Regions from separate parts of the Streptomyces sp. NBC_01260 genome, predicted to be linked through region 3. Evidence: riboswitches for the same ligand, from Rfam matches in the RefSeq annotation. Region 3 holds a riboswitch; each other region holds the start of a gene.

Region 1 (4,204 bases), 7.7 Mb from region 3:
GAGGCCCAGCGTCCGGCGAGGATCTGCGTCGGCGTGTCCTGCCAGAGCACCTCGTTCATGGCCTCGGCCACGCTGCGCCGCCCACCTGCCATCGAGTCGGCGAACTCGGCCTCGGTGAGCATCAGCCGCAGCGAGTTGCTGATCCAGTCGGCGGTGGTGAGGTGCCCGGCGGCCGTGATGGCCATCAGGTCGAGCATGTACTCCTCGTCGGTGAAGGCCTCGGGGAAGGCGAGCATCCGGGAGGTCACATCGTCCCCGGGCTCGGCGCGCTTGGCGGCGACCAGCCGCCGCATGTGCTCCCCGAAACGCAGATGAGCCTCCTGCGCCCCCGGACCGCCGTCGGCCAGGTCCTTCAGCACCTGGGCGATGTCGGCGCCTTCGTCATCGGGGAATCCGACCAGCCGCGCGAGGACGAGTACGGGAAGGGGCTCGCAGAAGTCGGCGACGAGGTCGGCGGTGCCCCGGCTGCACACGGCGTCGATCAGCCGGTCGGCCAACTGCTCGCAGTGGCTGCGGATCTGGAAAGGGTCGGCTCCTTCGAGGGCGGGCCCGACCATCCGGGCGTGCCGCCGGTGTTCGTCACCCGCACTGAAGTAGATGGACGGCAGGGGCCGCCCGACCATGGGCAGCAGCGGCCAGTCCTCGGGGATGTTCTTCCACTGGTTCCACAGGCCGACATCACGCGGGAAGAGCTCGCCGTCGCTGGTGACTTGATGCAGTTCGCGGTACCCGATCACCAGCCAGGCGGGGAATCCGCCCAGCAGTTCCACCGGGGCGACCGGCCCGTGATCACGCCGCATGGCGCGATAGACGGCATGCGGCTCGGTCTGGAACGCGGGCCCGCTGAGCGGCACGGCCCCCGGCGCCGCGTGCGCGGGGCACTCCGGAGGGGGCAAGGTGGGCTCGGGCTCTGCGGAGGAGGGGCGCGTCATCGTCCTGACTTCTGTGGCGGAAGCTTCACGCGTCACGATCATGCGATCAACGCACGCCCACTATAAGGATTTTATGTGACGCCACAGCGGTCAACTGCGATCAAATGTGCAGCCCGAACGAAGCCCCGAGCGGACATCTCCACACAATTGACCAACATCTCGAAGTACCGCCCCCGACCACCCCGCGCCCGACCACGCGTCGCCCTCGCCCCGGCTACGGCTACGGCTACGGCTACGGCTACGGCTACGGCTACGGCTACGGCTACGGCTACGGCTACGGCTGACTGGAGCCTGCCGCGGCGCCGCACAACTCCCCGCTGACGAGGGCCACGTTGACGAGTCCGGCGACCTGGTCGTCGCCGTTCACGAGCTTCAGCGCATGCCACCGGGACAGCCAGTACACGCGTCCGCGGTGACCGGCGAGCGCCTCCCTCAGCAGGTCCGGAGCGTGCGTCCACACCTCTGGAAGGCCGCCCGCGTAGTCGAACGCGGCACGCAGTTCGACCCACCCGTCGTCCCGGACGTCACCGGCGGTCAGCAGTATCTCGACGGCCTGCCCCGGCTCCTGCCGGCACTTCTTGGCATGGATCCAGTGCACCTGATGGCCTGCGGCGTAGCGCTCGCAACCGTCGCTCCGCACCGAGCCGGTGAGGTGACGCAGCATGGTGAGTCCCGCCTTCCGGGGATGAGGGACCCCGAGCGCCTGCACCACGGTCCGCTGTTCCCCGCACCTCGCGCACGGGGCAGGTCGTCACCCGGAGCACCCGCAGCGGAGCGGGGTGCCGTCCAGCCAGCCGGGGCTGCGCGCTGGAGCTCATGACCCGTCAAAACCCTAACGCATTGGGGCGGTACGCCCCGACGGGCGGCGCCGCACAGCCGACGGATAGTCAGGGGTGCATGGGGACAGGGCCGGACCCGGTCCCCATGCACCCCTGTCCTTGCGATGACGGCTCGATCAGCCGGTGCCGCGGCACGGGCCGGTCGGTCAGCCGGTGACGAGCCCGGGGTCGCTCGTGCCGGCCTCGCCCGTCTCGATGTGCCCGGCGAACCGCCGCAGGAACGTGGCGTCCGCGTCCGAGACCACCGTGATGTCGTACCAGCGCTTGCTTCCCCGCAGGTCAACGGCGTGCTTCACGGTCGTGCCCGCACGCACCTTGAATGTCTGCGCCCCGCCGCCGTAGGCATCCGCGTTGCGCACGGTCAGCTGGACAGTGCCCGTGCCGGCATGGGTGAGAGTCAGGTCGAGCCCTCCGTTCGTGGCGTTATGACGTGCCGTCACCTCCGGTCCTGCCGCCTTGCCGGGCCCCCGGAAGGCGCGCAGGAACCCGTTCGGACCGTGCACGGTGAGGTCGGTCACTTCCTTGGAGTAGGCCGTGTTCCAACGGTCGGAGAGCGACTTGCCCGCCTCGGTGGTGTAGGTCCAGGGCCCGTCGCCGCGATTCGCGGACGTCACCAGGAACTGCGCCCCGGCCGCGTCGCCGCCGCTGAAGGTGAGCTGATACTTCCCGGAGGCCGGGTCGGCCACCCCGTCCACGAGGGGCGCGTACCGCAGTGGCCGGGTGCGCCGCGAGCCGGGCTCCTGCTTCGGCACGCTGCCGGAGGCCGGCGGCGCCGGTACGTAGTCGGGGTGCCGGTTGCCGTCCGGCGGCGCGTATCCGTCCGTGGAGGGCAGCGAGACGGGTGCGGTGTCCTTGCGGCGGAAGTCGAAGGCCGAGGTGAGATCGCCGCAGACGGCGCGCCGCCAGGGCGAGATGTTGGGCTCGTGCACGCCGAAGCGCTCTTCCATGAAGCGGATGACGGAAGTGTGGTCGAAGACCTCCGAGCACGAGAAACCGCCGGTGCTCCACGGGGACACGACCGTCATGGGCACACGCTGGCCGAGCCCGTACGGACCGGCCAAGTACCGGATGTCGCCGGGAAAGTGATCGGCGGAGGTGTCCACGGTGGACAGCCCCTGCGCGGCCCCGGACGGTACGAACGGCGGCACGACGTGGTCGAAGAATCCGTCGTTCTCGTCGTACGTGATGAACAGGGCGGTACGGCCCCAGACCTCGGGGTTGGAGGTCAGCGCGTCCAGCACCTGCGAGATGTACCAGGCTCCGTAATTGGCGGGCCAGTTGGGGTGCTCGCTGTAGGCCTCTGGCGAGACGATCCACGAGATCTTGGGGAGCGTCCCGGCCCGGACGTCGGCCTTCAGATCGTCGAGGAGCCCGTCACCGTTCTTGACGTCGGTTCCGGTGCGCGCCTTGTCGAAGAGGGGTTCTCCGGGCTTGGCATTGCGATAACTGTTGAAGTAGAGAAGCGAGTTGTCGCCGTAGGTCCCCCGGTAGGCGTCGTTGATCCACCCCCAGGAGCCGGCGGCGTCGAGCCCGTCGCCGATGTCCTGGTAGACCTTCCACGACACCCCGGCCTCCTCCAGCCGCTCGGGGTAGGTCTTCCAGCCGTACCCCGCCTCGTCGTTGCCGAGCACGGGACCGCCGCCGGTGCCGTCGTTGCCGGTGTACCCGCTCCACAGGTAGTAACGGTTCGGGTCGGTCGAGCCGAGGAACGAGCAGTGGTACGCGTCGCAGACGGTGAACGCGTCGGCGAGCGCGTAGTGGAACGGAATGTCCTCACGGGTGAGGTGGGCCATCGTCGTAGCGGTCTTGGCAGGCACCCACTGGTCGTACTTGCCCTTGTTGAGAGCCCAGTGACCACCGGCCCAGTCGTGGTTCAGGTCCTGGAGGAACTGCAGCCCGAGATCGTCGGCGGGCGGCCGGAACGGCAGCACCTCCCGTCCGAGGAAGTCCTTCTGATGCCAGACCGGCTTCCCGCTGGGCAGCGTGACCGGACGCGGGTCACCGTAGCCGCGCACACCCTTCATGGTGCCGAAATAGTGATCGAAGGAACGATTCTCCTGCATCAGCACGACGATGTGCTCGACGTCCTGGAGCGTGCCCGTACGGCCCTTCGCGGGCAGTGACGCGGCCCGGGCGATGCTGCTCGACAACGCGGTGAAGGCGACCGTTCCCCCGGCGAGTTGCAGGAGTCGGCGACGGTTGAGTTCTTCCATGAGAGGGGCCTCTGTGGGGTGAGGAAACATAAGGGCGAAAGCGACTGGAGTGTTCCAGAACCGGCGGGCCGGCGGAAGACCCGTGCAGTGTGCACACGGTGGCATTCGGCCGAACACTCGGCGGCGGGAAGGCGGGGGCTCCCGTTCGCAGTCCGGACCGTGGCATCCGCCGCCGCGTCCGGGTACGCATGAATGCTGCGAGCCGGAACTGGACTGCGAG
Region 2 (4,204 bases), 2.2 Mb from region 3:
GATCATCGCGGTCTACCCGTTCATCGAGTCCTGGATCACCGGGGACAAGCGCGAGCACCACATTCTGGACCGCCCGCGCAACGCTCCCACCCGTACGGCCTTCGGCGTGGCCTGGATCACCGAGTACATCATCGTCTTCATCGGCGGCGGCAACGACCTGTGGGCCACGCACTTCCACCTGTCGCTGAACGCCATCTCGTGGTTCGTCCGGATCTTCATCTTCGTGGGCCCGGTCATCGCGTTCATCGCCACCCGGCGGATCTGCCTCGGCCTTCAGCGCCGGGACAAGGAGAAGGTGCTGCACGGGCGCGAGTCCGGGCTCATCAAGCGCCTGCCGCACGGTGAGTTCGTCGAGGTCCACGAGCCGCTCTCACCCGCGGCGCTGCACACGCTCACCGCGCACGAGCAGTACAAGCCGCTCGAGATCGGCCCGACGGTCGACGAGAACGGTGTCGAGCGCAAGGTGTCCCTGGTCCACAAGGTGCGGGCCAGGCTCAGCCAGAGCCTGTACGGCGAGGACAACCAGATCGCCAAGCCCTCTGCCGAGGAGTACAAGGAGATCAACAGCGGCCACGGCCACCACTGATCACCTGAACTGATCGCCACAGCAGGAGCCCCGCCCATCCATACGATGGACGGGGCTCTTCGCTGTCCCCCGCGCTCGATAGGGTGGTCACATCCCTTTATCGGCTGTGGACCCCAGGAGCGGACCATGAACGTTGTGACCCCGGTCGGCGGCGACAGCGTGGCGGCTCGTACCTGGCCCGGCGTGCTGACCCCGCTGCTGCGCGGCGAGGACCTGAGCGCCGACGACACCGCGTGGGCGATGGACCGCATCATGAGCGGTGAGGCGACCGACGTGCAGATCGCCGGCTTCGCGGTGGCCCTGCGCGCCAAGGGCGAGACCGTCACGGAGGTCACCGGTCTGGTCCGTGCGATGTACGAGCACGCCACCACGATTCACGTGCCCGGCCGTACGGTCGACATCGTCGGCACCGGTGGCGACATGGCCAAGACGGTCAACATCTCCACCATGTCCGCGATCGTCGTGGCGGGGGCCGGGGCCAAGGTCGTCAAGCACGGCAACCGCGCCTCCTCCTCGGCCAGCGGCTCCTCCGACGTACTGGGCAAGCTCGGCGTCAATCTGGATCTGCCCCCGCAGCGCGTCGTCGAGGTGGCCGAGGAGGCGGGCATCACCTTCTGCTTCGCGGTGAAGTTCCACCCCGCCCTGCGGTACGCGGCGAAGGCCCGGGCGGAGCTGGGCGCCCCGACCACCTTCAACATTCTCGGTCCGCTCACCAATCCGGCCCAGGTGCGCTCCCAGGCCATCGGGGTCGCCGACCTGCGGATGGCACCCATCGTCGCGGGCGTGCTCGCCGAACGCGGCAACTCCGCGCTGGTCTTCCGCGGCGACGACGGCCTGGACGAGCTGACCACCACCGCGACCTCCAGGGTCTGGGTGGCCCGGGACGGCGTCGTGCGCGAGCAGGCCTTCGACCCGCGCGACGTCGGCCTGGAGCTGGTACCGGTGGAAGCGCTGCGCGGCGCCGACGCCTCGTACAACGCCGATGTGGCCCGCCGGCTGCTGGCCGGCGAGACCGGTCCCGTACGGGAGGCCGTCCTGCTCAACGCGGCGGCGGCCCTGGTCGCGCTGGACCAGGGGGAGGGCACGCTTACCGAGCAGCTCGCCGCCGGTATCGCGAAGGCCGCCGAGTCCATCGACTCCGGGTCCGCCGGGCGGGCGCTGGAGAGATGGGTCAGGGCCAGCAACGCCTGAGCGCAGGGAATGTGAAGCAGGGCGCAGTCCATGATCTGGACTGCGCCTTGCGCGTTCACCCACGTATGGCAAGATGCTGGGCAGGTCATGAGTGACAGCGACTACGGCCCCGGCCCGCTGTCCGGCAACCCTCCGTCCGTGGCGGGGTGCCCCGGGTGAAGACCAGGCCGTAGGCAGCGAGGTCTGCGGCAAGCGCGGACCCCTCGACGTCGTGAGACGTCCACCCGTGGGGTCCTGGTCCTCAGGGAGCCTCTGTGAGCAAGCGAATGCGATAGGGCTTTTCGGCCCTCCTCCGCACACCCTTCTTCTTCCTTCCGTGCTGCCGCGTATCCGCGGGCACGCGGAATTCGCCTGCCTGTTACGGGAGTTCGTCATGTCTGTCTTCACCGCTGCCGCCGACCAGTCCATTTGTGCCCCGTTGCCCGTTCTGGGGAAGGATGTGACGGTTCCGCTGGTGACCGGCGGTGAGGTCACGTACGCCGCGCTGGACTACGCCGCCAGCGCCCCGGCCCTGCAGCGGGTGTGGGACGACGTCGCCGCGTACGCGCCGTACTACGGCAGCGTCCACCGCGGCGCCGGATACCTCTCGCAGCTCTCCACGGACCTCTTCGAGAGCAGCCGGGTCACCGTCGCGGAGTTCCTCGGCTGCCGCGCCGACGATCAGGTGGTCTTCACCCGGTCGACCACCGACTCGCTCAACCTGCTGGCCGCGGCGGTTCCCGCCGACTGCCAGGTCTTCGTCTTCGAGACCGAGCACCACGCGTCGCTGCTGCCCTGGCGCGACGCCCGCGTGACCTACCTGAACGCCCCGCGCACCCCCGCCCAGGCCGTCGCCGCGCTGGAGCGGGCACTCGCCGACCGCGATCCTTCCCCGAGCTCTCAGCTTCGTTCGAGCAGGGGAGGCCCCACTGGTCCCGCGCTGGTCTGCGTCACCGGCGCCTCCAATGTCACCGGTGAGCTGTGGCCGGTCAAGGAGCTCGCCGCCGCCGCGCACGCTCACGGCGCGCGGATCGTGCTGGACGCCGCGCAGCTGGCCCCGCACCACCCCGTCGACATCGCCGAGCTGGACGTCGACTGGGTCGCCTTCTCCGGACACAAGCTGTACGCGCCGTTCGGCTCGGGCGTCCTGGCCGGCCGCTCCGACTGGCTGCGCGACGCCGACCCCTACCTGGCCGGCGGCGGCGCCTCCCGCAAGGTGGCCCGGCGGGCCGGCGGCGGGGTGGACGTCGAGTGGCACACCACCGCCGCCCGCCACGAGGCAGGTTCCCCCAACGTCATCGGCGTCTACTCCATCGCCTCCGCCTGCAAGGCGCTCACCGAGGCCGGATTCGAGGGCCTGGTCGCCCGGGAGCAGCAGCTCGTCACCGCGGTCCGTGCCGGACTCGCCGAGGTCCCCGCGGTCAAGGTGCTCTCGTTGTTCGGCGACGACGCCCCGCGGGTCGGCGTCATCTCCTTCGTGGTGGAGGGCTGGAACAGCTCGCACTTCGCCGCGGCGCTCTCCGCGGAGTACGGCATCGGGGTGCGCGACGGACTGTTCTGCGCCCACCCGCTGGTGCGCACCCTGCTCGGCAGCGACCCGCAGGACGTCGGCGAGTGCGGTGCGCCTGAGGCCGATCCGGGGGAGAGGTCGCTCAACGCGATCCGGGTCAGCTTCGGTGCCGGCACGCCGGACGAGCACATCGAGCGCTTCGTGCGGGCGGTCAAGGAGCTGGTGAGCGAGGGCGCCCAGTGGAAGTACCGCACCGAGGGCGGCCGTTGCGTCCCGGACCGGGGTACCGCCCAGGTCTGAGGGGCGCAGAACGCGTTCGGCCGGGTACGGACAGCTGTCCGTACCCGGCCGAACGTATGTACCTATGCGTCCAGGCCGATGGCGAAGGCCGCCTCCAGGTCGTGCTGCGAGTACGTACGGAACGCCACGTGGGTGTCGGTCCCCTCGACGCCGGGGATCTTGCTGATCCGGCCGGGGATGACGTCGGCCAGATCGTCGTGCTTGGCCACCCGGACCATGGCGATCAGGTCGTACGTACCGGTGACCGAGAAGACCTCGCTGACGCTGTCCAGCGCTGCGACGGCCTCGGCGATCTCGGGAATCCGGTCCACACTGGTCTTGATGAGCACGATCGCGGTGATCACGGCTGGCTTTCTCCCTCGGTGGCCGTGGCTGGAGATCTCACTCTAGCGCCACGCCGGTAGCGCCCCCAGGCGTAGAGGAAGCCGATGGCGAAGCCGACCACATGAGCGAGATAGGCCACGCCGGGGCCGCTGCCGGCGCCCTTGGCGGCCAGCCACTGCAGCACGAACCAGAAGATCAGCACGATCCAGGCGGGGAAGCGCAGCGGCAGGAAGAGCAGGAACGGGAACACGCTGGTGACCCGGGCCCTGGGGAAGAGGTAGAGGAAGGCGCCCAGTACCGCCGAGATCGCCCCG
Region 3 (4,204 bases):
CGTCGACCTCGGCCCCGGCGCCGGGACGGCGGGCGGGACCGTCTGCTACGAGGGCACCGTCGAGGGGCTGCGGGCCGCGGGCACCGTCACCGGCCACCATTTCGACGACCGGGCCACCCTCAAGGACACGCTGCGCAAGCCCACCGGCGCGCTGGAGATCCGCGGCGCGAAGGCGAACAACCTGCGTGACGTGGACGTCGACATTCCGCTCGGTGTCCTCGCCGTCGTCACCGGAGTCGCCGGTTCCGGCAAGAGCTCGCTGATCCACGGCTCGGTCTCGGGCCTGGACGGGGTGGTGTCGATCGACCAGGGTGCGATCCGCGGCTCACGACGGAGCAACCCCGCGACGTACACCGGACTGCTCGACCCGATCCGTAAGGCGTTCGCGAAGGCCAACGACGTGAAGCCCGCGCTGTTCAGCGCCAACTCCGAGGGCGCCTGCCCCGGTTGCAACGGCGCCGGCGTCATCTACACCGACCTTGCGATGATGGCGGGCGTCGCCACCGTCTGCGAGGAGTGCGAGGGGAAGCGGTTCCAGGCCTCGGTGCTCGAATACCACCTCGGTGGCCGCGACATCAGCGAGGTGCTCGCGATGTCGGTGAGCGAGGCCGAGGAGTTCTTCGGCCAGGGCGAGGCGCACACTCCGGCCGCGCACCGCGTCCTCGGTAGGCTCGCCGACGTAGGGCTCGGCTACCTCAGCCTCGGCCAGCCGCTCACCACCCTGTCCGGCGGCGAGCGGCAACGGCTCAAGCTGGCCACGCACATGGGCGAGAAGGGCGGCACCTACGTCCTCGACGAACCGACCACCGGCCTCCACCTCGCCGACGTCGAGCAACTGCTCGGCCTGCTCGACCGGCTCGTGGACTCCGGCAAGTCGGTCATCGTGATCGAGCACCACCAGGCGGTCATGGCGCACGCCGACTGGATCATCGACCTCGGCCCCGGCGCCGGCCACGACGGCGGCAGCCTCGTCTTCGAGGGCACCCCGGCCGACCTCGTCGCGGACCGCTCCACCCTCACCGGCGAGCACCTCGCGGCCTACGTCGGCGCCTGAGGAAGGCCCTGACCGAGGCCCTCGGCTGCCGCCGTCCTGCCCGGTGTGTCCGGGAAGGCGGGGTGGTCGCCGAGGCGCCTCACGTAGTCCCGGAGCCGGGGGTGGCCGCCAAGGGTGCCGGCCGGGCCGAGATGGACGAGCGCCACCCACAGGTCCACATCCGCAGCGGTCAGCTCCTCGCCCAGCACGTAGGGCCGCAGGGCGAGGTGGTGATTCAGCAGGTCCAGCGCCGCCGAACGCTCCGAGGGCCCGGCGGCCGGGGTGACGTCGCGGTCCAGCAGGTCGCGGAGGGCTTCGATGTCCGCGGCGAGGCCCGGCGGGCGCAGGGAGGAGGGGCAGGCCTCGTCGTGGCCGGACAGCAGGCCCGCGAGGTCGCGGAGGATGTCGGGGGTGTGGTTGCTGACGATGCGTCCGCTCCACCGGTCGCACAGGGCGGGCGCCGTCAGCGCTCCGTCGTAGTGGTGCATCGTGGCCTCGTACGCGCTGCGCAGCGAGGCGTACGCATCGGGTGTCTCGGCGGGGTGTCCCAGGAGTGTGGTGGCGACCGAGTCCTTGAGGCCGAGCAGACCGAGGGTGATCGAGATGCGGAGAGAGCGCGGACAACTCGACGACAGGAAAAGCTCGTAGCGGTGCGGTGCCGGGTAGAAGCCGCCGGCCAGGCCGACGCCGATACGGCTGTGGATGCGGGAGGACCGCACCGCGGCCGTGGGGCGAAGGCGTGGGGCGAACGCGATCGCCCCGGGTGAAATGGGTTCGCACGTAGCTGAGTTGTCTGTGCTGGAACTGCGAGAAGCTGTCTCGGGCATGACTCTCCTATGGGAATCACTGTGGGAATCCCTGCGGGAACGAGGAAGCCGCCGCCGCCGCCTCGTGGGCACCAGCGGCCGGATGTCGACCGACTGCGCTTTCGTACCGGTCCGGATGGAACGGGCGGGCCGGTACGCGTCCGGGAATGCCGGGCTAGTAAGCGCTGGAGACCCGCTGCAGATCGATGTGCAGACGCCTCGTCAAGCCGTTCCTGGGCAATTCCCACCGGTCCCGACTTCGGGGCTCGCGAGACGCGAGACCACGCTTGCCCCGCCGCACCGGCAGGACCCGGTCGTCACCCGGGGCACCCCGTCGCGGTGGAAGGGTTGCCTGCCAGCGGGCCGGGGCCGATGAACTGCCTGAGCAGGGCGAAACCCGCACAGGAAGCGCTGACAATCGTGACCGTCCATGTCAGTTTCGGTGCCCCACGTGACGCCGTCAAGAAGGCCGGACGGGCCGTCTCGCCTGGTGGTCACCGGCGTTGACATTCCCTCGGGGGCCATGCCTAACTTGCGGCGCGGACCGGTGATGAGCGTCAGGAAATTCTCTGGTGCGGCAGTCGGCAACCCTCGTACGCGGTGGGGTGCCCGGGTTCGGACCGGACCGGTGGACGTTCGGCAGACGTGAGGCCCCGCGGGGCGGAATGGTGACGGTGAGAGCGATGCACGCAGCTGAGGGGATGGCTGCCTGGCGGTCCCGCGGCCGCGTCCTGCTGTGCGCGGACCGCTCCGTCGACCTGCAGCGCGTCAACAGCGCACTGTGTACGGCCGTTTGTCGCGTTTCCTGTTAAGGCTGACGGCCTTCTGAGCCTCTGGCCTCCCGGCTCTCCGCTCTTCTGAGCCTCAGCTTTCCGAGTCCTTGACGTCCACCGCTGTCGCGGTGCGCCCTCTCCCCGCCCGGCCCCCGTTCCGCGCCGCTCGCCGCGTCCCGCCGATTCGTCCCTGATCGGCGCGGCGTCGCTGCCGGCCGCGGTCCGGGCTGTCCGCATCCGCTGGAGCCCTCCGTGAGTGAATCTCCTGGCGTCGCTGTGTCCTCGGGATCAGCGCCGCCCCCCGAGGCGGTCACCCGCCCCGGCCCACCCTCAGCGCCGAAGCCCCTGACGGCGCAGCGGGTCCTTCCGCTGCTGCGTCCCGGCCGCTGGATCGTCACGGCCGTCGTGCTCGTGCTGGTCGCCCAGACCGTCCACGGCCTGGCGACCAACCCCTTCTACCAGTGGGACCGGTTCCAGTACTGGTTCCTGCGGCCCACGATCCTCGAAGGCTTGCTCATCACCCTCGAAGTCACCGTGTACAGCGCCGCGTTGGGGCTGCTCGGTGGCGTACTGCTGGCACTGGCCAGACTCTCCCCGAGCCCGGTGCTGCGCGCGGTCAGCTGGGTCTACACCTGGCTGTTCCGATCGGTGCCGCTGATCGTGGTCCTGCTGTTCCTCTACAACTTCAGCGCGCTCTACCGCACACTGAGCGTCGGAGTGCCGTTCGGCCCGGCGTTCTTCACCTTCGACGAGTCCCGCCTCGCCACCGACATGGCCGTAGCCGTCATCGGCCTGAGCCTCAATGAGGCGGCGTACGCCTCCGAAGTGGTCCGCGGCGGCATCCTCTCGGTCGATCAGGGCCAGCACGAGGCGGCCTCCGCCCTCGGCCTCCCGAGGCGGTACCAGTTCGCGAAGATCGTCTTTCCGCAGGCCCTGCGCTCCATCACCCCGAACTACGTCAACCAGCTGATCGGCCTGATCAAGGGCACCTCGCTGGTCTTCTACGTCTCGCTGCTCGACCTGTTCGGCTCCGTGCAGAGCATGGGCAGCACCTACCCCGGCGACATTGTGCCGCTGCTGCTGGTGGCCACCGCCTGGTACCTGATCCTCACCAGCGTCGTGTCCGTCATCCAGTTCTACGTCGAGCGGTACTACGCGCGGGGCGCGCTGCGCACCCTGCCGCCGACGCCGCGGCAGAAGCTGTGGACCGGTCTCGGCGATCTACGGGCTCGGGTCCGGAAGGAGACGGCGATATGACCGCCAGGGCGACCGAAGAGGCCGGGGCGATCGAGAAGACCGGCGCGGCCGGCACGACTGGGGCGTCCGGGACGGGAACGGCGGCGGAGATCGTAAAGACCCTCGCGACACGCCCCGCCGCGGTCGAGGTGCACGATGTGCACAAGTGGTACGGCTCCCAACGCGTCCTGGAAGGCGTGGCGTTGGCCGTGCGGCCCGGCGAGGTCGCGGTCGTCCTCGGACCGTCCGGCTCCGGCAAGTCCACGCTCCTGCGTGTGATCAACCACCTGGAGAAGCCCGAGATCGGCCATGTCAGCCTGAACGGCGAGCTGATCGGCGTACGCAGGCATCGCGGG

Evidence for each region. A riboswitch is a leader RNA that binds a small molecule or an ion and turns the genes downstream of it on or off. The one in region 3 is predicted to bind S-adenosylmethionine.
Region 1: another riboswitch for S-adenosylmethionine. It lies ahead of OG322_RS03585 (hypothetical protein); the one in region 3 lies ahead of OG322_RS41800 (putative leader peptide).
Region 2: another riboswitch for S-adenosylmethionine. It lies ahead of OG322_RS28360 (aminotransferase class V-fold PLP-dependent enzyme); the one in region 3 lies ahead of OG322_RS41800 (putative leader peptide).

Annotation. Positions count from the first base shown of each region.
Region 1 covers NZ_CP108464.1:788,685-792,888, forward strand. Annotated here, with positions in the region: gene OG322_RS03575 (cytochrome P450) at 1-932, opposite strand, end outside; gene OG322_RS03580 (hypothetical protein) at 1,037-1,216, shown strand; gene OG322_RS03585 (hypothetical protein) at 1,207-1,596, opposite strand; SAM riboswitch class IV at 1,645-1,754, opposite strand; gene OG322_RS03590 (phosphocholine-specific phospholipase C) at 1,918-3,984, opposite strand.
Region 2 covers NZ_CP108464.1:6,359,111-6,363,314, forward strand. Annotated here, with positions in the region: gene qcrB (cytochrome bc1 complex cytochrome b subunit) at 1-586, shown strand, start outside; gene trpD (anthranilate phosphoribosyltransferase) at 713-1,777, shown strand; SAM riboswitch class IV at 1,861-1,978, shown strand; gene OG322_RS28360 (aminotransferase class V-fold PLP-dependent enzyme) at 2,151-3,566, shown strand; gene OG322_RS28365 (Lrp/AsnC family transcriptional regulator) at 3,629-3,910, opposite strand; gene OG322_RS28370 (rhomboid family intramembrane serine protease) at 3,907-4,204, opposite strand, start outside.
Region 3 covers NZ_CP108464.1:8,537,261-8,541,464, forward strand. Annotated here, with positions in the region: gene OG322_RS38055 (ATP-binding cassette domain-containing protein) at 1-1,054, shown strand, start outside; gene OG322_RS38060 (glutathione S-transferase C-terminal domain-containing protein) at 1,039-1,752, opposite strand; gene OG322_RS41800 (putative leader peptide) at 2,015-2,140, opposite strand; SAM riboswitch class IV at 2,118-2,265, opposite strand; gene OG322_RS38065 (amino acid ABC transporter permease) at 2,865-3,869, shown strand; gene OG322_RS38070 (amino acid ABC transporter ATP-binding protein) at 3,866-4,204, shown strand, end outside.